3 regions of the Alteromonas sp. 4NH20-0056 genome follow, and region 1 is predicted to be linked to each of the others. Evidence: predicted binding sites of a transcription regulator. Region 1 holds the regulator's gene; each other region holds the start of a gene.
What was found. Region 1 encodes FNR, which switches genes on or off when oxygen is low (the NO sensors DNR and NnrR bind a similar motif). Its sites were predicted from a motif close to TTGATCTAGATCAA; they were not measured.
Positions count from the first base shown of each region.

Region 2: the regulator FNR is predicted to act here: its motif matches at 4,903-4,916, upstream of ccoG (cytochrome c oxidase accessory protein CcoG).
Region 3: the regulator FNR is predicted to act here: its motif matches at 5,154-5,167, upstream of AC27EZ_RS09925 (cytochrome ubiquinol oxidase subunit I).

Region 1 covers NZ_BAAJLS010000005.1:303,210-310,880, reverse strand. The annotation lists gene AC27EZ_RS11815 (glucosaminidase domain-containing protein) at 1-641, shown strand, start outside; gene AC27EZ_RS11810 (DUF2987 domain-containing protein) at 638-1,273, shown strand; gene AC27EZ_RS11805 (patatin-like phospholipase family protein) at 1,265-2,221, opposite strand; gene ttcA (tRNA 2-thiocytidine(32) synthetase TtcA) at 2,222-3,175, opposite strand; gene uspE (universal stress protein UspE) at 3,301-4,227, opposite strand; gene fnr (fumarate/nitrate reduction transcriptional regulator Fnr) at 4,329-5,069, opposite strand; gene AC27EZ_RS11785 (sulfite exporter TauE/SafE family protein) at 5,121-5,780, opposite strand; gene ccoS (cbb3-type cytochrome oxidase assembly protein CcoS) at 5,777-5,983, opposite strand; gene AC27EZ_RS11775 (heavy metal translocating P-type ATPase) at 5,988-7,671, opposite strand, start outside.
Region 2 covers NZ_BAAJLS010000001.1:718,051-725,721, forward strand. The annotation lists gene AC27EZ_RS03185 (amidohydrolase family protein) at 1-807, opposite strand, end outside; gene AC27EZ_RS03190 (SDR family NAD(P)-dependent oxidoreductase) at 816-1,565, opposite strand; gene AC27EZ_RS03195 (acyl-CoA dehydrogenase family protein) at 1,783-3,543, shown strand; gene AC27EZ_RS03200 (DUF3016 domain-containing protein) at 3,634-4,179, opposite strand; gene AC27EZ_RS03205 (hypothetical protein) at 4,274-4,639, opposite strand; gene ccoG (cytochrome c oxidase accessory protein CcoG) at 4,982-6,409, shown strand; gene AC27EZ_RS03215 (serine/threonine protein kinase) at 6,406-7,377, shown strand; cobalamin riboswitch at 7,521-7,671, shown strand, end outside.
Region 3 covers NZ_BAAJLS010000004.1:282,399-290,069, forward strand. The annotation lists gene AC27EZ_RS09900 (sulfite exporter TauE/SafE family protein) at 1-300, shown strand, start outside; gene AC27EZ_RS09905 (TonB-dependent receptor) at 360-2,438, opposite strand; gene AC27EZ_RS09910 (hypothetical protein) at 2,501-2,911, opposite strand; gene AC27EZ_RS09915 (sigma-54 interaction domain-containing protein) at 3,010-4,275, opposite strand; gene AC27EZ_RS09920 (Tll0287-like domain-containing protein) at 4,463-5,035, shown strand; gene AC27EZ_RS09925 (cytochrome ubiquinol oxidase subunit I) at 5,371-6,951, shown strand; gene cydB (cytochrome d ubiquinol oxidase subunit II) at 6,948-7,671, shown strand, end outside.

The sequences.
Region 1 (7,671 bases):
CAGCATATACAGACACCAAAGCGAAGAAAAAAGCGTTCTTTGATTATTTACGCCCCGAGGTTGAGAAGCAGAATCAATACCTCCTGTCTTTGCGGCATTATGTTCAAACGCTCTATCGCCAATCTTTGACCAATCAAATGCTAAGCGAAGACGATAACGAAAGGGTGGCGTGGTTAGTAAAGGAATATCGTGTTAACGATGAACTTTCACTGAATCATACGTTGCTTGCGCTATTGGATAAAATAGATGTTGTGCCGGTTGAGTTGGTGCTAGTCCAAGCAGCAAATGAATCGGCCTGGGGAACCAGTCGGTTCGCCCGAAAAGGTTACAACTTCTTTGGATTGTGGTGTTTCTCTAAAGGCTGCGGATTTGTACCAAGCCGGCGTAATGACGGCGCATCACACGAAGTGGCTAAATTCGATAATGCCTCTCGCGCAACGTACACCTACATGCGAAACTTAAATCGTCACGATGCGTACAATGAGCTTCGAGAAATACGAAGTCGTTTACGCGCAAATCAATTACCCATTAGCGGTATCGCACTGGCTGAAGGGCTAATGAATTATTCTGAACGTGGCGCTGCTTATGTAGAAGAATTACAAGCAATGATCCAATATAACGAGGAGTTTTTGAGCGAATGATACGCAAGATTGTACTGCTATCAAGTATGTTATTTTTAAACAGCGTTGCAGCTGAAACCATTGACGTGGATTACAGTCGTTTTTATAGCCATGTAAAGAAACTTGATAATGAAGACACGCAAGCGCTTCAATTCGCTTTTGGTTTTTTACGTGTAGGTGAAGGGCGTTTGTGTGCTATAGAATCGGCCGATATCGTTACCGATAAAAAGACAATGGCATTGTCTATTACGGACGAGGGACGCTTTACTGTTCCCTTAGAACGCGCACTTAAACTTGCCGATGCCTATGTCAAAATTTCGTTAGAAGAACGTGCAAACGTTTGCGATATGTCTGTTCAGCTAGAAACGCAGCCCTCCTATTTGAAAGCCTCTTATACAAACGAGGACCTTCAATTTTTATATGAGCAATACGAAGCATTCTTTAACGAAATGGGAAGCTTTTTATCGTTTATGATGCCTTCAGTCACAGGCTTGATGATTCAGTTTGAAGATAAAGACCTCGACTATCGTACCAAAGAAGGTTTATCCATAGTTAAGGGCGTTCTGCGCATTGAAGAGAGCTGGCTAAAGAAAGGGGAAACCTTAACATTACCCCACGCTCCACTTCGAATTACTGCAATTGCTTCAAGTTAATAACTGATAACGAATTTGCTCTGCTAATCGGTTAATGGTTTCTTCACCTTTTATGCAGAGCTCTTCCGCTCGATGAAATTCCATAATACCGACATCGGTTAACTGAGGCTCAATCAAGATATCCGGAGGATCGCCGGCAAGCCTCGACCGTGTGACGCGAGCCTGCAGAATCTCTAATGAGCTACTCATCACGCTCATTATTCCGGGCGGATTACTTTTTATTGGTTTAGTAACTACTTCGGTGGCGGTATCTACCAGTTCAGTACTTTCTGATTCTTCACCTTCTGCTTTATTATCTGGTGAAAACCATTGACGCAATACGTTCTGGCTTTTGGTAAAGAAGTCTTCTGTTTTACGCTGGTTTTCTTCATGATCTTGGCGCAACTTTTCTAAACGCAGCGGTCGAAAATCGGCATTGAGATTAACCGCAATAACAAAATCGGCACCTAACTGACGGCATAAATTTACGGGTACGGGATTAACCACTGCGCCGTCTACAAGCCAGCGATTTTCGTATGCGACAGGAGTGAAAAGGGCAGGGATAGCGCAAGAGGCTTGTATAGTATTGCCTACTTCACCAGCATTAAAGATGACTTCACGACCAGTATAGAGATCGGTAGCCACCGACGCGAAAGGCTTTTCCATTTCTTCATAGGTCGGAGCACAGAACTCGTTTGCCAGTTTATCAAATACTTTTTGACCACTCGCAAGACCACCTCTTCGAAGACCTACGCCCATCAGCGCTAACACTTGCCACTCTGACAGCGAACAAGACCATTCTTTCAACCCTTCAAGCTTGCCGCTTGCATAAGCCGCGCCTACATAAGCACCAATAGAACAGCCAGCAACAACGTCTATCTTAATCCCAAGCTTTTCTAATGCTTGAATAATACCAATGTGTGTCCATCCCCGTGCTGCTCCAGCACCAAGTGCGAGGCCTATTTTCATTTATTTAGGTTCCATTATATTTACTACTTGAATACTGTCGCTATCAACATCGCTGTCGTCGACTGGCGTGTGGTTAAAAGAGGGAGCGTCAAAGCCAATATCGCCATCTTCTACCGGGCCGTTTTGTGTTGTTATTGCGGAAAAATCATGTAAGTTTTTATCCACCAAGTGAGATGGTGCAACATTTTGGAGGGCGGTAAACATCGACTCTATTCGACCAGGAAAACGTTTATTCCAATCTTGTAACATGTTTTTGATATTTTGACGCTGCAAATTTTCTTGTGAGCCGCACAGGTTGCACGGAATAATAGGGAATTCCGCTATTTGGGAATATTTTGCAATGTCATTTTCAGTACAGTAAGCGAGGGGGCGAATAACAATATGCTCACCGTTGTCACTAACCAATTTAGGTGGCATTGATTTCAATTTACCACCATGAAACATATTCAAAAAGAACGTTTCCAACATGTCGTCTCGGTGATGACCGAGCGCGATTTTAGTTGCACCAAGTTCTTTTGCAGTGCGGTATAAGATACCGCGACGCAGTCTCGAACACAGTGAGCAGGTTGTTTTTCCCTCAGGAATTTTGTCTTTAACGATAGAATAAGTATCTTCTTCGACTATCTTGTATTCAACACCAATGGTGTCTAAATACTCAGGAAGAATATGTTCGGGAAAGCCTGGCTGTTTCTGATCGAGGTTAACCGCAATAATATCAAAATGAATAGGCGCAATTTTCTTTAAATACATAAGGATATCGAGCATGGTGTAGCTGTCTTTTCCCCCTGACAGGCACACCATTACTTTATCGTTATTCTCAATCATTCCAAAATCGCTAACGGCCTTGCCTACATTGCGGCGAAGACGCTTTTGGAGTTTATTGAAACTGTATTTTTGTTTGCTCTTTGCCGAAGGCGTTGTGGCAAGCCCCGCACGTTCTGCGCTTAGATTCATAGTGGTTAAAACTGCTTAATTCAAAACGCCACATTATACAGCAATTATAGCTACAACAAAGCGTGAAGAAATTAACGAGGGGCATAATATGATGTTGTTACAACGGCGCTGTTATTCAACCCATATTACCCCTTCGCGAGAGGGCTAACAAACCCTTCCGGTTTAACGGCGAGTACGTCGCACTGCAGTTTGTCGATAACATGCTCTGCCGTATTGCCAATCAAAGCGGCTGAGAAACCCGTTCTTCCAACCGTACCGATGATCACAAGTTCAGCGTCTTTCTCTTTTGCCAGCTGCGGTATGACTTTTTCTGGCACCCCTTCTTTCACAAAACAACGGGATTCATGAATGCCGTATTTAGTGGCATGTTTTATCATTTCCTCCTGATGATGGTTTTTAACTGCATCGTAGTACTGTTCGGGGTCAAACTCGGGGACTTCTATTGCAATGTTAAGCGGCGTGGACGGAAAGCTATTCACTAAGTTAACGTTACCGCTCAATAATCTCGCGTAATCACCAGCGATGACGGTGATCTTTTCATTTAATTGCGCGTGTTCTTCATCTTCGGTCCCAACATTAATGGCCGCGATTATTTCACCATCCTCCGGCCAATCGTGATCTTTGACAAGTAATACCGGGCACGGGCTTTTTCTTAAGAGGTGCCAATCAGTAGGAGTGAATATAACAGAGACGAGATCGTCATGTTTCTTAGTAGCTTTCACCACTAAATCGATGTTGTTGTCGATAGTGTAATGAATAATGGATTCGTACGAACGGTTACACCATTCAACCACGATATCAACATTAGCGATATTGAGATTCTTAAGGCTATCGGAAAACCATTTGGCGTGATCTGCAGTGACAGCATCGCGCATGGCCTCGCGTTCTTCGGGGCTAAGCATCGTTGTCATGTCATACGACAGGTCGTAAACCACGAGCAAGGCAGTTACTGTTGCCCCGGTTTTTTCTGAAAGTTCTAAAGCACGCTGGAGGGCGGGGTGATCTTCACGTTCTAAGTCGATAACGGCTAGTATGTGCTTGTACTCAATCATAAATTCTCCCACTAGAGCAGTTGGAACATTACTATGATTTAAGTGTAATAGGTATTTCTTAAAATGTTACTTGTTTCAGATCAAGGGACGTTTAATTCTCATTATCCGTTGCACACGATACTTGGGCCGCTCAACACACTTAAGCGGCTATTGATTGAATCGAAGTCGAGAATGCTGATAAGTCTACCATCGACTTTAATTAACCCTTCTTTTTGAAAACGGCTGAGTAAACGGCTAATGGTTTCTATGGTGAGGCCTAGATAGTTACCTATCTCGTTTCTTGTCATAGTGAGGTGAAACTCTCTATGAGAGAAACCGCGTTCTTCAAAACGCTGCGACAAATGATTAATGAAGTAAAGTAAGCGCTCTTCGGCAGTGCGTTTGTTCAACAACATTATCATGTCATGGTCTTGCTTAATTTCAGCACTCATAAAACTCATGATCTGTTGACGTAATTTAGGAAATTGCATCGACATTTCATCAAGTGTCTCATAAGGAAGCTCGCACACCATTGCGGTTTCTAACGCTTGGGTGTAGCTGGGGTGGCGGTTTTCTCTAAGTGCATCAAAACCAATGATGTCACCAGGGAAATGAAAACCAATGACCTGTTCTTCGCCATCTTGATTTGTGACAAAAGATTTAAAGGAGCCCGTTCTAACAGCAAATAATGAAACAAACTTGTCACCAGAATTTATCAGCGCATCGCCTTTATGTAGCGGCTTTTTACGTTCGATAATATCATCGAGAGACTCAATCTCTGTTTTGTTTAACGCAACCGGTAAACATAAATGACTAAAGCTACAATTTTGACAATGTATTGAAAATTGGCTTCCTTGGCTCATAGTTTGCTCCGAATATTACATTCATCTTTTTTTGTGATGTTACTACTTTCGTTAAAAGATTGCTCGATAAATTAATAAAATCGCATACATCAATAACACACACGCAATAAGTTGGCGTGTTACGGCGTGTTTAAACCCACGTACCAGATAATCAACACTATAACTCGCAGCAATCAGTGTTGGTAAGGTTCCAAGCCCAAAAAACAACATAATCAGCGCGCCATCGAGAGGGCCGGATGATGCGAGAGACCATGTAAGTGTTGAATAAACCAACCCACATGGCAGCCAACCCCAGATGAATCCGTAGGGAAGGGCGTGTAGTGGTGTAGCAAAAGGAATAAAGCGTTTAGAATAAGGTTGAATGCGTTTGAATATACCTTGTCCTATCGACTCTAGCGCAGTAAGACCTTTGTACCAATTGCCTAAATACAACGCTAACATAATGAGCATGACGCCACTGAGTACCGAAAGTATGGTTGGTGCGTGGGGAAATGAGCGGGTTAACATACTACCAATTGCGCCGGTTAACGCGCCAGCGATGGTATAACTTATAATTCGGCCCGTATTGTACATAAGCGTAAACGGCAGTGGCGAAGCGTGTGAAGGACTTCCCATACGAAGTGCAACAACAATGCCGCCGCACATCCCGACGCAATGAACACCTCCAGCGAGACCGATAAGGAACGCAGAAAGGAGATTAAAATCTGTCATTGTTGCTCGCTATCTTGTTGAATTTTTTTCCGTTGTTCAGCCAACTTCTTTTCTTCAGGTGGAAGGTCATCGTCAAACAGAATACTGTAGCCTTGTCGGTCTAAGTCTTCAAATTGATTTGATTTTACCGCCCAAAAAAAGATAACAATGGCCAGTGCAACGATGATGATGGCAACCGGAATTAGTACATAAATAATGCTCATGCTGTTATCTCAATAAACGGGTTGAATTAGTCACAACAATTATACTGCTTAGCGACATGCCGACCACCGCCATCCACGGCGACAATAAGCCAGAAACCGCGAACGGAAGAATAATTAGGTTATAGCCAATGGACCACGCAATATTTTGACGTATTTTAACTTTAACACGCTGGGCAACATCCATTAGCAAAGGAACTGACAATAAGCTATCACCCAGCAAAATAACGTCCGCAGCGGTTCTGGCAACATCGGTCGCGTTTCCAACCGCTACGGCAACATCTGCACTGGCCAGTACGGGCGCGTCGTTAATTCCATCGCCCATCATCAGCACGCGTCGTCCATCAGCTTGAAGCTGTTTAACACGTTCGTATTTTCCCGCTGGTGAAAGTCCGCCTTGGGCGATAGACACCGGCAGGTTTGCAGTTAATGCGTCTACGTTACTTTGGGTATCACCACTTAATACGATGAGGTCATTCTTTTTAAGTAAATTGAGCGTGTCAGCTGCGTCTTTTCGCAGTGAGTCGCTAACGAGGAAGGCGGCAATTAATGTATCGCCCGCGCACAAAAATACATTGGCATTAAAAGGGATATGATCGAGGGCGGGGAAGCCGCAGAACGACGCCGTTCCCATAGTAAACTCGGTATTGTTGATGCGCCCAGTAATACCATTACCCGGTGAGACGGCGAATGCCTCTACTGAAAACGCAACTTCACCGTCAAACGCCTTAGCGATAGGGTGCTCAGAGCGAGACTCTAGCGCAGTAGCAAGCTTAATTACTTCGGTTTCATCAACCCCTGTCGCTATCCAGCGTTTGCTTATAGTAAATTTACCTTCGGTTAATGTACCGGTCTTATCTAAGCAAATTGTATTAATGTAGGTAAGCTGCTCTAGCGCATCTGCACGTTTTAACAATACCCCTTGCTTGTTGAGTTTTGCCATTGCACAAGTTAGGGCAGATGGCGTTGCTAAGCCAAGGGCGCAAGGGCAGGTTGCAACAAGCACAGAAATAGTAATCCAAAATGCTTGGTCGCTGCCAACGGCATACCAATAGCCATAGGTGGTAAGTGAAATTAATAATACTGCTGCAACGAAATAACGAGAGAAATTGTCAGCCAGTTGTGCGGCCTTTGGCTTTGATGCCATAGCACTTGCTTGCAGGCGAACAATTTGATTGACCAGCGCATGTTTAAGGGTTTGAGTTACCCGTACGGTCAATACACCGTCTTGGTTGATCGTACCGCCATAGACGTGGCTATCTGTAAATTTATGAATGGGCTCAAATTCGCCAGTCAACATAGACTCGTCAACCGATGCGTTTCCTTCAATCACCGTACCATCAATGGGTATGGTTTCCCCCGCCTTTATTAGCACGATATCGCCAACTGAGAGCTGTTTCGCTAAGCATTGATGGACCTTTCCATCAGCACTAAGCTGTGTTGCCGACACTGGAATGTATTGTGTCATATTTGCAGAAATTTGAGAGGCACGGTGCCGGCTCCTGTGCTCTAGGAAACGACTAAGCAGCAAGAGAAAGATAAACATGCATATCGATTCAAAATACACTTCACCTTGCTCAAGGATCGTAGAACGCAGCCCAGCGAAATATGTACCGAAAATAGCAATGGTAACGGGTACGTCCATATTGACGGTTCGAGCGCTTATCGCTTTTACCGCACCTAAATAAAAG
Region 2 (7,671 bases), on a different contig from region 1:
CATGCCTTCAACAAGGGTTTCATAGAATCGCCACACATCCTGGTAGCTCATGCGCCATTGGCAAAGCGGAAAGTTACTTGCGAACATAAGCTTATTGTCGGCCACATGTTCAAGCATGTCATAGATAACACGGGACACCGCTTCACGCTGCCATCTTCTATCTCGCATTTCCCAACCTGACATCTTTATCGCCACACGCTCATGCAAGCCAAGCAATTGTATATGCTGCCGCCAACGCTGGAAACGCAAGGTATCGACTTTGCCACCAGAAAGTGGTGGTTCTCCAGCATGATTAATTACCACGCGTAGTGTAGGCGCATAGTCCAATACATTTAGTAGTGCCTTGACCGCCCTGCCATCGCTCACGTCAAACTGCGCATCAAAAGACAACTGCCTGTTCGCCATGGCATTTAGCGTATGTTTTGCTTTGGGGTGGGTTAATATTTCTTCGGCTTGTTCATCAAGGATATGACGAAGCCCTACCACAGAAGTAAGGTGATGCAAGGTATCTACGTGGCTTAACGCATCATTGGATAATAAGTCGATTGCCGCGACCGCTTTAAATGGCAGCGCGCAATGTGCGTTGAGGTAATGTATTTCGCGCCACGGCCTCGCATTGTCAAATCCTGCCTCAATATGCACAAAACCGCCCAACTGATGGCGACCCGCGCGACGTAAATCTATCTCACTAACAGGCACTGCGATTGCGTCTTTATCTTTCCAAAAAGGAGGATTGGCGCTTTTTAACCAATCGTAATGCCCTTGCGACAACGCAAAAAAATGGATGTGAGGGTCAATAAACGTCATAGGGCCACCTACTGTGCCGTGTAACCGCCATCTACGGCGTACAAGCTCCCTGTGATAAAACTGCTTTTATCATTGCACAAAAAGTAGGTAAGCTCTGCGACATCCTCAGGTTGACCTAAGCGCCCGATAGGCTGTGCGGCAGCTTCCTCGGCGACGACATCTTTCTTATCGACTCCGGCTTTAGCAACGTAGTTGTCTATTGCGTTATGAAAAAGCGGGGTCTCTATCGTGCCGGGGCACACGGCATTTGCCCGAATATTATAGGGGGCATAGTCTAACGCTGTGGTCTTTGCTATTGACCCTAGCGCAGATTTAGTCAACGCGTAGGCGAAAGAGTGTCGCTTCCCAATAAAAGACTGATCAGAGCCCATGACAACAATGGCACCTCCTTGCTGCGTTTTCATTGTCGGCAACGTCGCTTTTATTGCGGCATAAGCGCCTTTAACATTGAGGCTAAATATCGCATCTAACAACGCTTCATCAGTCTCTTCGATAGTGGCTGAAACATGCTTACCCGCATTGCAAACAAGTGCATCTACCCTGCCATACGTAGCAACAACATCGTCGATAGCCGCCGTAACATCAGAAACACGACTCACGTCGCAGGCCTTCCACTCACAACGCATTGGTGTGGCTTCAAAATCTCGTAAATCGAGATTCACCACATGATAGCCTTCCCGTGAAAACGTCTGACAAACGGCTAAACCAATGCCTAAGCTTCCCCCGGTCACGATACAAACAGGTGTGTTTTTTTCCACGTTTTCACCTTCATCAAATGCGCGCTGACATTGTGCTTTGTCGCAAGCAATTCAAAATAATGGCAATAGGATGCCAGTGAACCGACGAAAAGCAAAATACTGTTGGTATTATCACCTATATTTATTATTAAGTTTCCGTTAACGGGCTACTCTGAACATGCTTTTTAAGGCTATAATACGGAAAAATTAAAACACCCGTTTGAAAAAGGAGTCATCCATGCCTTTACATTATGCCCCTACCGCTGACTTTCAGTTTTTACTAAAAGAGTGGCTTGGACTTGATGCTCACTATGAAAAGCTAGGTATTAGCGACTTCGACAGTGATTTAGCTAACGAAATTATTGCACAAGGTGCAAGGTTTGCGCTTGATGTTGTTGCCCCTTTAAACCGCGAAGGCGATGAAGAAGGGTGTAAACTTGAGAATGGAAAAGTTACTACGCCAAAAGGGTTTGCTGACGCCTATCAAGAGTACGTTGCCAACGGCTGGAATGCGATGCTAGGTACCGCAGAGTACGATGGACAAGACTTGCCTTATACCATGGCGGTGCCAGTTCATGAAATGCTGAACGCAGCTAACCTTAGCTGGCGTTTAACGACCATGCTGACCGAGAGCGCGACATTAGCCGTTACCAAACACGCGAGTAAAGCACTGAAAGATAAATATCTTGCAAAGCTAATTAGCGGCGAATGGACAGGTACCATGAACCTGACTGAACCTCATGCGGGTACAGATCTTAGCTTACTTAATACAAAAGCCGAGCCGCAGGCTGACGGCAGCTATAAAGTAACCGGTAATAAAATCTTTATCACCGCTGGCGATCAAGACTGGAGCAGCAATGTTATCCACCTTGTGCTTGCACGCTTGCCTGATGCGCCAAAAGGCGTGAAAGGCATTAGCTTGTTCCTTGTACCTAAACTGCTGCTTGATGACAGCAACGAACCAGGCGAAGCAAATAGCCTGTCAGTAGGTAGTATCGAACACAAGATGGGAATAAAGGCGAGCCCGACCTGTGTCATGAACTTCGATGGTGCAACTGGATGGCTTGTGGGTGAAGAGAACCAAGGCTTGGCATGCATGTTTACTATGATGAACGACGCACGCTTCCAAGTTGGCCTTCAAGGTCTAGGGGCTGCTGAAGCGTCGTATCAAGGTGCACTTACCTACGCCCGTGAGCGTGTTCAATCTCGCGCGCCACAAGGTATACAAAACCCTGACGGAAAAGCCGATCCGATTGTGTTTCAACCTGATGTTGCCCGCATGTTGCTCACGCAGAAGTCTCAAATTGAAGGCTCTCGTGCATTGTCGCTTCTGTATGCTAAGTACATGGATATCGAAAAGCTCGGCACACAAGAAGAACAAGAGCACGCGGAAAAAGTGCTTCAATTCTTAACACCAATTTGTAAAGCCTACATGACCGATATGGGTCTTGAAACGACCAGTTTAGGCGTACAAGTGCTTGGTGGTCATGGCTTCATTCGTGAATGGGGTATGGAGCAGCTTATGCGTGACGTTCGTATCGCGATGCTTTACGAAGGAACCAATGGTATTCAAGCGCTTGATTTGATTGGTCGTAAACTGACTCGTGACGGCGGCCAGATGATGGAAGCAACGTATCAGGCGTTCATCGAATTGGTTAACGACATCAACGATGCTGACGCAAAACAAGCGGCACAAACAGTATTAGATGAATGGCATACCTCTTCTAAAGCATGTCTAGGCATGGACGGAACCACGGCTGCATCGGCAGCGAATGATTTCCTTGCCTACAGCGCCTATTCACTTCTAGGTGTGCTGTGGTATAGCATGGCGGACAAAGCCGAATCAGGAGATAATGCGGTATTAGCGTCGTCTAAGAAGAAAACGAGAGACTTCTTCATTGAGCGTATTATGCCTCGTCGTGACGCACATAAAGCAGCGTACACCGCGGGCCCTGACAGTACGCTTGCCGTTTCAGGCAGTGAATTTGACTACTTGTAAATAATAGCTAGAGCAGTAAAAACGCCGCGATGATAAATTATCATCGCGGCGTTTTTTTATGGCTGCATGTCAACCTACGCATTAACCGTATTAGCTATTAGGCTTCATAACATGTTCGGCGAAGGTATCATTAAACCAGGCATCTAACATCGCTTTTTCATAGGCTAAATTTTCGTTGGCTCGCCTACGTGTATGACTCTCTAGAAACGCCATATCTTTTAGTTTAACGTCATCTTCCTTTAGTACTTTGCTATTTTCGCCATTCAACGAATAGGTAAAGTTCATGCGGGGAATATCAACCCGTTGGATTAATCTTACGTCGTTACCTACGTTATTCCCCATACCGACAAACTGCGCTGGCCACACTTGCCCTGCCAGATCGAGGTTAGTTACTGTCATAGACAACACATAGTGTTCAGGCAATGATGACGCTAATTCATTAATATGCGCCTCTAACTCATTCAACGTCCGCTCACGAAAGCGCTTACGCGACTCATTAGAGGGCCTAACGTCGGTAAACGATTCTGGCTTTTCCCACGTAATCTTGACTTCTGCTGCAGATGTTCCGGACACATAAGTTCCAAGGAGAAGCAGCACAGCACTGCATGTTACTGTGCCCTTTTTTGACAATGACATAATGTTCCTCACTCTTTTCGCTGCGCGCACCACGCACACGGTGAACAATAGACGCTAGCCTATGATTAACGTGATGCTATCAAATCATCACATATCAATCAGTACGTCCTAACAAGGGAGATTGTTTAATAATAAGACAAAGCTGCGCTCTGCTGGTTCCCGTAAAGTTGGGATTAATGTCATTGCCATCGCAGTATTTCGTATTGAATCGTTTCAACGTACTTTTATTTTCCGTGATCGCCGACAAATAACTGTCCTGATAGGGTCTTAGTGGAGGAAGACGCTGCTTTACCGTCTCTCGCAGGGCCTCTAACTCGTTCTGTTCGGGCATTTCTGCAAGTGTCACGAACCACCCTGACACGACGCGTTGCGCATCAGAAAAAAGATATTGAACAAATGACGAACGCAAAACGATAATTAGCACCACGATTTCTGCGAATACAATAAAAGCCCGTAACATTTCCTTCCTTTACAAAACAAGACTGGTCGACGTTAAAGCATACTGCATTATCATTTATTAGATAATAACAATAACTATACCATGGTATCGAAAGCGTCAATTATCTTAACAATCACGTATAATTATAGACCCATTCACGCCTATTTCGTTCATTTTCACAGGCACGCTTGCCTCCCTATTCCTACACCAACTATTAAAAAACTTAATTTCTGAACTTTCAGTATTGACTGAAAGCCAAATAATTTAGATCATGCTTAACATTCTTGATCTAAATTAAACATGCGCATGTGCGTACTGTTATACTGCGCAGTAACAGCAGTTGTAGGTAGCTAAGGTAGTACTATGAATGAACAAATACCGGTAAAAAATGTCACGCCGGTTAAGGTCCATAAGCCAAAGCGCGAAGGGAAGCGACAAAGCGCAAGAAGTCGAATTTATGTGCGCGCTGTTAAAGGGCCTCTCGAGTCTTTTCGTCGTTTCTTCGGGCTCATTTTTCTTGGGTTGTTTGCTGCTATTCCGTGGATTCAATATAACGGGCAACAAGCGGTATTATTGGACATTATTGAACAGCGCTTTACTATTTTTGGCCTTACCTTATGGCCTCAAGACTTAACGCTCCTTGCCTATATTTTTATTGTTTCGGCCTTCGCGCTGTTTTTTGTCACCACATTCGCCGGCCGAGTATGGTGCGGTTTTATGTGCCCGCAAACCACTTGGGTTTATATCTATACGTGGTTTGAGGAAAAGATAGAAGGGCCAAGAAATAAGCGTATAAAGCTTGATGACCGCCCAATGGATGCCGATAAGTTTATAAGAAAAACGCTTAAACAAACGGCTTGGGTAAGTGTTGCTTTACTTACTGCATTAACATTTGTCGGCTATTTTACGCCCATTGGTACGCTTTTCATCGACTTCTTTACGTTTAATACCAGTTTCGCCGCAGGCTTCTCCGTTATCTTTTTCGCAGTTTGTACCTATGGAAATGCAGGGTATATGCGCGAAATTATGTGTACGCATATTTGCCCATATGCACGCTTCCAATCGGCTATGTTTGATAAAGACACTTTTACCGTGTCGTACAACGCAACACGTGGGGAAGCTCGGGGGCCTCGCCCAAGAAAGCTTAGTCACGAGCAAGTGAAAGAAAAAGGTTTGGGCGACTGTATTGACTGTAATTTATGCGTTCAAGTATGCCCAACAGGTATCGATATTAGAAATGGCTTGCAGTACGAATGCATCAACTGTGGGGCCTGCGTCGATGCATGTAATGGGGTCATGGAAAAGATGGACTACCCTAAGGGGCTGATTAGCTTTACGTCTGAAGAAGAGCTTTCAGGCGGCAAAACCCATATCATTCGCCCCAAATTAATCGGTTACTTTATTGTATTAGTGATTATGACGGGCCTGCTCGTGGCTAATATTTTATTTAGAAGCACGCTTGAAGTAGACATAATACGCGATCGTAATTCTCTTTATCGCGAGACAAACGAAGGCTTGATTGAAAATGTCTACACGATAAAAGTACTCAATAAATCTCAGCAAACGCGTACATACCAGATTAGTGTGAAAGGGCTACCCGACTATTCATATTATGGTGAACAAGAAGTGACGGTTGTTGGGGGCGAGCTGTACAGTACACCGATTTCGGTTGCAACCGACCCGTATAATCTGGAAGATGTGGTAACAGAAATTCAGATTAGCGTAACAACGACCACGCCAGACGGTGACGTTATTACGGTAGATGAGCCAACGAAGTTCCTATATCGATGACAGACTTTTCCTTTTCTGGGCTTAGCCCAGATACCATATTAGATGCCCTGGAAAGCCAGGGCATTTTTCTTGAAAGCGGTTTACTCGCGCTTAATAGTTACGAAAATCGGGTATATCAATTCTTAGCCGACGACACAAAACGCTACGTAGCCAAGTTTTATCGGCCAGGCCGTTGGAGCAACGAGCAAATTCAAGAAGAGCACGACTTTGCTCATGAACTCGCAGAAAATGAAATTCCCATCGTCGCGCCATTGGCCATCAACGGGAAAACACTGCATCAACACAATGACTATCGTTTTGCGGTATTTCCATCAGTAGGTGGCCGCCAGTTTGAAAACGACAATTTAGACCAGTTAGAGTGGATGGGACGCTTTATCGGGCGTATACACCGCGTTTCTCAAGCGACACCTTTTCGCACGCGTCCAGCAGTAGATGTAACAAGCTATCTTGATGAGCCCTTGCGCGTGCTTGAAAACAGCACCTTATTGCCAGAACATTTGAAAACCGCTTTTTTCGCCATCATGCACCCTGTTATTAAAAAAGCGACAAGCGCTTACTCCTGTTCTAATCCCATTCGCCTGCATGGTGATTGTCACCCCGGCAATATATTGTGGCGCGACGGGCCTACCTTCGTTGACTTAGATGACTGCCGAATGGGGCCAGCCATTCAAGATTTATGGATGATGTTAAGTGGCGATAGGCAGCAGCAACTAATACAGCTCGATACCCTTATCGAAGCTTATGAAGAGTTCCACCCTTTCGACACGAAACAGCTTTCTTTAATAGAACCGCTGCGAGCCATGCGAATGGTCCACTACATGGCGTGGCTATCTCGACGTTGGGAAGATCCCGCGTTTCCTCGCGCTTTCCCTTGGTTTGCAGAAGATAAATATTGGGAAGGCCAAATTTTATCACTGAAAGAACAAATGTCAGCCATGCAAGAGCCGCCGTTGAAACTCGGCTTTTAATTCCCTCGCACGGTTAACTACGTACATAATGTAAAGGCCTTAATGTAAAACGTGATGACTTGTCACGTTTTAGCATAAGGCCTTCCCTCGCTATTATTCAGTCACTTATATATACTTCTCGCCGCTTTGGTGCGTTGCAAGTGAATTTTTTGTCATTTTTATGGTGTGTTATGCCTGACTTGATTGAAAAAGCATGTCGCGATGTTAAACGGGAAATCAGTGAAATGCTGATGCTGCCCCCGCAACGGTAAACTCAATACACACGTGTGTATTATCTTTTAAACACCACTGCCG
Region 3 (7,671 bases), on a different contig from region 1:
CCTTTAGTTGCCGCTTTTGTACATAGAAACAGCTATAACAAAATGCAAGTTACCGCTACGTTTGCAAGCTGCATGACATTCCAACATGCGTTGAAAGCGTTTGTTTTTTCGTTTGTAGGGTTTTCATTTAGCCAGTGGGCTGGCTTACTTGTAGGCATGATTGTAAGTGGCGCTATCGGAACATTTATAGGGCTTAAGATATTAAAGCGTATACCCACAAAGCACTTTATGAAGATATTTAAGTGGGTGGTGACATTGCTTGCATGCCGTTTGATATGGCAGGCAATACAGCAGCTGTAGCAGTCTCCTTAGCTTCTCTTCTTTCGATGCTAAGGAGCTGCTATCGGTAATTGGCAGGATTAAAATTGATAGGCCAATGAAACCTGCCATTCTCTGCCTGGTGATGGAATGCGCTCGCCTATCGCAGTCGTTGCATTGGCCACGCGGTTAACGCCTGACAAATGAGGGGCATAGTATTTATCAAACGCATTGCGCAATTGCGCAGAAACGCGAAGCGTATTATTCATTTCCCATTCAATACCCATGTGCATAAGCCCGTACCCAGACGTTTGTGCCTCGTTTTGAAGTGTCGATACATGGCTCTGTGCGCCCACCAATTCAGAGGTGGCGTTTAATAATAAGGGCGTGTTGAACAACACGGTTTTCCATCTAAGTTGCGTGGTGAGGTGCTCTGGCGCAATACGAAAAAGTGCGTCATCAATATCATCTCTATTAGCGTGGCTATACCCTGCAACCATAGAGAGGCGAAGATTATCAGTAAGGTATCCATCTAAGGTTACGTCAAACCCCTTGATGACAGCGTCTGTATTGTTCCATTGAAATGGCGCGTTACCCGTCATCATAGTAGAAAACATATTAGCCGCCATATTGGTGCTAGGCGTTCCGGCAATATAGTCTTCAATATCTTGATAGAAAAGGCGAGGCGACAGTACAAAACCGCCATACTCCATATGAAGGCCTAGTTCTATTTGTCGTGCGGTTTCGTTATCTAAATCTAGGTTGCCAATATAATTGAAGCCGTCAGCCATGCCGCCTGATATACCCAGTGGCAACCAGGTATAGCGCTCAAAATAGGTGGGGGCACGATTTTTTTGCGACGCGCCAAGGAACACCGTGACATTGTCACTCGTTGGAATTTCAACCGTAGCGGCCAAATCAAGCATGCCATACGTGTCGCGTTTGTCCGTACTATTAAACGTGTTTACTAGGGCAGCGATAGCATCGTTCATCATTGCCATACTAGAGCCTGCGTTTTCAGCGTCCATAGTCACCGACGTGTATCGAGCACCTAGCACATAATTTACGTTTTCATATTGACGCTGATATTCGCTAAATAAACTGTAGGTATCACGCGTTGTGTCGGTAAAGTTCTTAATCGAAAACATCGCATTGTTCGGGTTGGTGATTACCGAGTTGTTTTCGCTTTGATGCATGTTTGCGCCGACTGTAAATTCGCTGCTCCCATCAACAGTGGTATACGTTACATCTGCACCTCGTGCTATCGCGTCTGCGTTGTTCTCACGAGACATGGTTGGCATCATCAACGGGCGTTGGCGAAAATTATCCATGGCGTGTTGGTTGCTATTGCCAAACACATCTATCGTTAGGGTTTGCGATTCATTCGGGGTGTATCGATATCCAAGCTTGTACCATTCGGCATCTATAAAGCCGATATCCATTGCCAATGCAGGGGTTCCACTTTGGTTAGTGTTTAGGCGTTGATAACTGACATCTATCTGATGATCGCCTAGCGTGTACCCGGCACGCAGCTTTGCACCATTACGAAGATAATGACTATTGACGATGTTATCGCCGTTACCGTCTTCTCTATTGTTACGTTGCTGGTGTGTAAACGCTGCGCTCACAAAAGCATTATCGAGTTTGTAAAATACATTGCCTTGATACTGTTGCCCGCTGCCGGGCGAGACGAGCGCGCCTTGGATCGCCCCGCTTACTCCGTTTTCATGACTAAACAGTGAAACGGCATCAGACTGAATACGTAACTGCCCACCTAGCGTTTGTACACCAGCACTCACCGGTACAATCCCTCGATAGAGTGTGGCGGTAAGGCCTACCTCCGGCAGGACATGGGAAAGTGGAGAATCCATTCCATTTGGTCCCGCTCCAGTAATGTTAACACCGTCAACGCTAATACCCACACGGTCGCCGTATAACCCTCGGTATTGAACCAGCCCCGTCACCGGGCCATTACGCGTAATTGAGACACCCGCTAGATTATCTAATTGGTCGCCAAAGTCAGCCTCAGTATTTGTCGAGGCATTGACAGATTCATGTTCGGTTAACGTAACCGGTGCGCCAATGACGGTAATAATTTCGGTGGTCGACGCGCTACTTGCGTCAACATGAAGCGAATGACTGGCGGCAACAACGGCCAGCGCGATAGCAGTTTTTTTCATAACAAATCCAACATGTAAAATACATTGACTGACAACGCGTCAGTATCGAAAGCGAAGGGTTGTTATGCGTGAGGAGGTGCTCTACCTAGCGATACCGTGAAGGGAAACAGTGTGTAAGGGCGTTGGGCAATACGCTGAACAAGCGCACGGTAACGTACAAGGGGTAATGTCGTTATCGATGATACATAGACATCATCGGTTTGGGGTACGTCGGCAAGTACGCTGTTTGTACAATCAACATGCTCAGCAGGCGCGTCTAGCACGTCGGGGTTAATGAATACGAACTCGCCAAGTGCATCGGTTTGACTCAACGAGATGTAACGCATGGTTTTGCCAGTACAAATGAGCTCTACGTCATTGCCAGCGAAAGCATGGGCCTTTTCCATTGAATATGATGCAAGCCCTAACGCCATTGCATTTTGCAACAGCAGCGTAAAGCACACCAAAAAACTAATGAAAGATGAAAGGCGCATATAAACCTCATAAACCAATGTCTTTTTATACTACTCAAAATAAAGTGTTGGTGGCTACAAAAAGCGAAAATTATTTTAATGCCAGCGTAATATTCTTATTATGGAAGCTTAAGACCTAATGCTTGCAACTTTCGATATAAAGTACGCTTGCTGACATTCAAAGACTCGGCTAGGTCGGCTATCGAGCCAGTGTAACCTTGAACAATATTAGCTAAATAATTTGCCTCAACCACCTCAAGTGGAACAATGCCTTCTAACGCCTCATCGTCTTTTTTTTCAAAAACGCTGTCGGGTAAATCGCTTTCAAAAATCGTGTTTTCATCTGCAAGCAGTGATGCTTGTTCTACAACGTTTTTCAGCTCTCGCACATTGCCCGGAAAGGGATATTGCATAAGGGCTTGCTTGGCATTTTTGTGAAGTCGTTTCTTGTCAGAAAAGCTAGATAAAATATGCTCACACAGCAGAATGATATCGTCCTGACGCTCTCGTAGAGGAGGCAGAAATATGGGGAAACCCGCAATTCGGTAGTAGAGGTCTTGTCGAAAAGCGCCGGTTGCTACCATGGCTTTTAGGTCTTTGTGGCTTGCACATACTAACCTGAAGTTTGCTTGCTTAATATGTACGCTTCCTACGGGCCGGTAGGTTTGCGTTTCCAACAGCCGTAGTAGTTTAACTTGCATAGAAAGGGGAACGTCGCCAATTTCGTCAAAAAATAAGGTTCCACCATTGGCCGCCTCAACCAACCCTTTTTTATTTGTTGTTGCTCCCGTAAATGCCCCCTTTTCATAACCGAAAAGCTCACTTTCGAATAAAGCATCGGTGAGGCCCGTACATTCAATTACAATAAAGGGCTTATCTGCCCTGTTACTGCTGCTATGAAGCGCTTGAGACACCAACTCTTTTCCGGTGCCGGTTTCACCCTGAAGAAGCACGGCGATATCAGACTTTGCCGCACGATTTATCTTGTTTAACATCGTCTTAAATGCTGCAGACTCACCAATCATCTTACCTTCTGACGGGTTGTTAGAGGCGAATGCAAGCTTGTCCAATATTTCTAAGTAGCCTAGGAGTTCTCCGGTGCTGTCATGCACCGGCCGCATAAGAATGTCACAGTAACTTTGACCTTGATTAGTAGAGTGGATATGTACAGTACTTGCACTTCTTCCTGTCTCTTTGCATTGCGTCATAGGACAGGTTTCACCGCACTGATCGCACGGCTTAGTTTTGTTATGTGAAACGGTGAAACATTTGCTAAAGCCGGGCTTTATATTGACCGGGTAGGTGTCGCGATAAGGCGTATTTACGGCTTCGATAATATAGTCTTGATTGATGAATATGGCAGGCTTGTCAATCGCGTCTATCATTGCTTGAACAATAGCAATATTCACAACCAGCTTTCCTTTATCAAAAAACGTAATACAAATATTGAGATTACCATAATGGCACAACACTTGTTAGTAAGAGGTTAGGATTAGCCCAAGGAATGGGGTAATGGGATTTATTAAGAGCAGGAAAAATAACGTCCTGGCCTTCACTTTCAAAGGTAATTAAATGAAAAATTTTACGTTAATCGCGTGCCTCAGTGCAGCAATAGTAAGCGGTCATAGTGTTGCGGTAACAGTTCCATCAGAGAAAGTGAATGAAGCTAGAATACATGCAAAAGCGCTAGGTGGTGCGCTAAAAGCAACCTTGAAACAAGCGATTCAAACCAATGGGTTGGAAGAAGGCATTCATGCTTGCCGTCTTAGCGCTGGGCCTATTGCACAAGAGCTAAGCATTAACGGGTGGCAAGTAGGGCGCACGGCACTAAAAGTCCGTAATTCAGATAATGCGGCCGACGCGTGGGAGCATGAGCAGTTGAATGCGTTTGCACAAGCACTAGCATCAAACGTACAAGGTCCACTAGAGGCTATTCAGTACAATGAAAACACCGGCCAAATGCGGTATATGTCTGCGATTCAAACCGGCCAAGTATGCACTGCTTGTCACGGCAACGCTATATCACCAAGCGTTCAGCAGGCTATTAATGCTGCTTATCCTGACGATCAGGCGACAGGATTTGACGTAGGCAGTTTACGTGGTGCGTTTACCCTTACCTATTCGCCATACAGTGCGAAAGAATAGGGGTATAGCTTCCCGCGCTTCGCTTAGTTACTTAGTAAATATCTTTTCGTTTTTGAATATGTCTGTGCCATTTTTGTCTCTCAGCTGCCATAAATGGCTCAAAAACTATTTTCTCACCTTGCGATAGATCAAATCTCTTCTTTTTTTGCCATGAAATAATGTGCTCGTACAGTAAGGAAATGGAAGCATTCCTCGTGTCGCCGTGACTTTTTCGTTCTATGTAGTGACGCTGGCACAAAGCATGCTCATGAGCTTACTGATTACTAGCTTTACGCTAACTACACATTAATAACTGTTGATAGCACATACCTGTGCGATAAGAAGGGAGAAGTTCCATGAGCGATACGTTAATAGAACTATCGCGGTGGCAATTTGCGTTAACCGCAATGTTCCACTTTATATTTGTGCCCCTTACATTAGGGCTTAGCTTTTTGCTTGCCATCATGGAGTCGGTGTATGTGATGACGGGTAAAGAAATTTACAAGCAAATGACCCAATTTTGGGGCAAGTTGTTTGGTATTAATTTCGCTATCGGTGTTGCTACTGGCCTCACCATGGAATTCCAGTTTGGTATGAACTGGTCTTACTATTCTCATTACGTAGGCGACATTTTTGGCGCACCGCTTGCGATCGAAGGCCTGATGGCGTTCTTTTTAGAGTCAACGTTTGTCGGGTTGTTCTTCTTTGGTTGGGACAAAATGACCAAAGTTAAGCATCTTATGGCAACGTGGTTAGTCGCTATTGGTTCTAATTTCTCTGCGCTGTGGATATTAATTGCAAATGGCTGGATGCAATATCCGGTAGGCGCTGAGTTTAATTTTGAAGCCATGCGTATGGAAATGACCAGTTTTGCTGAGGTTGTGTTCAACCCAGTGGCACAGGTGAAATTTGTGCATACCGTGTCAGCAGGGTATGTCACTGGCGCCATATTTGTTCTTGCCATTTCAAGTTACTACCTACTTAATCACAAGCATATTGCGTTTGCTCGTCGTTCTTTTGCTATCGCAGCAAGCTTTGGTTTAGCTGCTACGTTGTCAGTCATTGTTTTAGGCGATGAAAGTGGTTATGAACTTGGCGATGTGCAGAAGGTTAAGCTTGCCGCTGTTGAAGCCGAGTATGAGACACATCCTGCACCCGCTCCATTCACAGTATTCGGTATTCCGAATGATGAAACCGAGACAACCGACTATGCACTGCAAATCCCTTGGGCAATGGGCATTATTGCTACTCGGTCACTTACCGAAGAAGTAAAGGGAATTAAAGCGTTAAAACGTGAAAACGAAGTGCGTATTCTTGATGGCATTAAGGCCTATGAGGTACTTGACGCTGTGCGCAATGGCACTGCCTCACCAGCGCAACGTGCAGCTTTTGAAGCGCATAAAGACAGCCTTGGTTATGCCATGCTTCTTGAGCCTTTTACTGATGATGTTTCCAACCCTAGCGATACTGCGTTACAACAAGCCGTTGATTACAGCATTCCGCCTGTTGCGCCGCTATTTTGGAGTTTTCGTCTAATGGTGGCATCTGGGTTCCTGATGTTGGCGTTATTCCTTTGCGCATTTTACTACAGCACAAAGCATAAAATTACCCAGCCTCGTTGGTTACTTAAAGCGTCGCTATTTAGCTTACCTTTGCCATGGATTGCCAGTGAAGCAGGATGGTTTGTGGCTGAATACGGTCGCCAGCCATGGTCTATAGCCGAGGTGTTGCCTGTACATGCCTCAGCGTCAAACCTTGCGATCAGTGACATCGTTACAACGTTGGTGGCATACAGTACATTCTACACCGTGATGTTTATTGTGGCGTTTTACTTAATGAAGAAATTCGCCAAAAAAGGCCCTGTTCCGCCGGCTCCAGAGCAGCCTGAAACAGATATTACCCTTATTGATTTAGAGACTAAGGGAGCAAACGCATGATTGATTATGAACTACTCCGTGTAATCTGGTGGTGTTTGGTTGGAGTGCTGCTTATTGGTTTTGCCGTCACAGACGGATTTGACCTTGGGGTGGGCGCGCTACTTACACTTATTGGTAAAAACGATAAAGAACGCCGCGTAATGATAAATACTATTGGCCCGCATTGGGATGGTAACCAGGTGTGGTTTATTACAGCCGGTGGCGCCATTTTTGCCGCATGGCCCATTATTTACGCCACCGCGTTTTCAGGGTTCTATTTGGCGTTAGCGCTGACATTAATTGCACTATGGATGCGTCCTATTGGTTTTGATTATCGCAGTAAACTGCCTAACCCGCAGTGGCGCAAAGCGTGGGACTGGGCCTTATTCGCTGGTGGCATCATTCCATCACTGATTTTTGGCGTGGCATTTGGCAACTTGTTGCTAGGCGTACCATTTGAAATGGACAGTACGCTACGCTCAACCTACACAGGCTCGTTTTTTGGTTTGTTAACGCCTTTTGCACTCGTGAGCGGCTTGCTGTCGGTAGCGATTTTGCTTAATCATGGCGCAACATGGCTTCAGATGAAAACCGATGGCTTTATTGCAGTGCGCGCTCGGGCGGTCTCTGTGGTGTTAAGCCTAGTGGGTGTTACCTTATTCATATTAGCGGGTGTGTGGGTGGCCTTTGGTTTAGATGGGTTTGTGATCACCTCAACGGTAGATACGCTTGCTACATCAA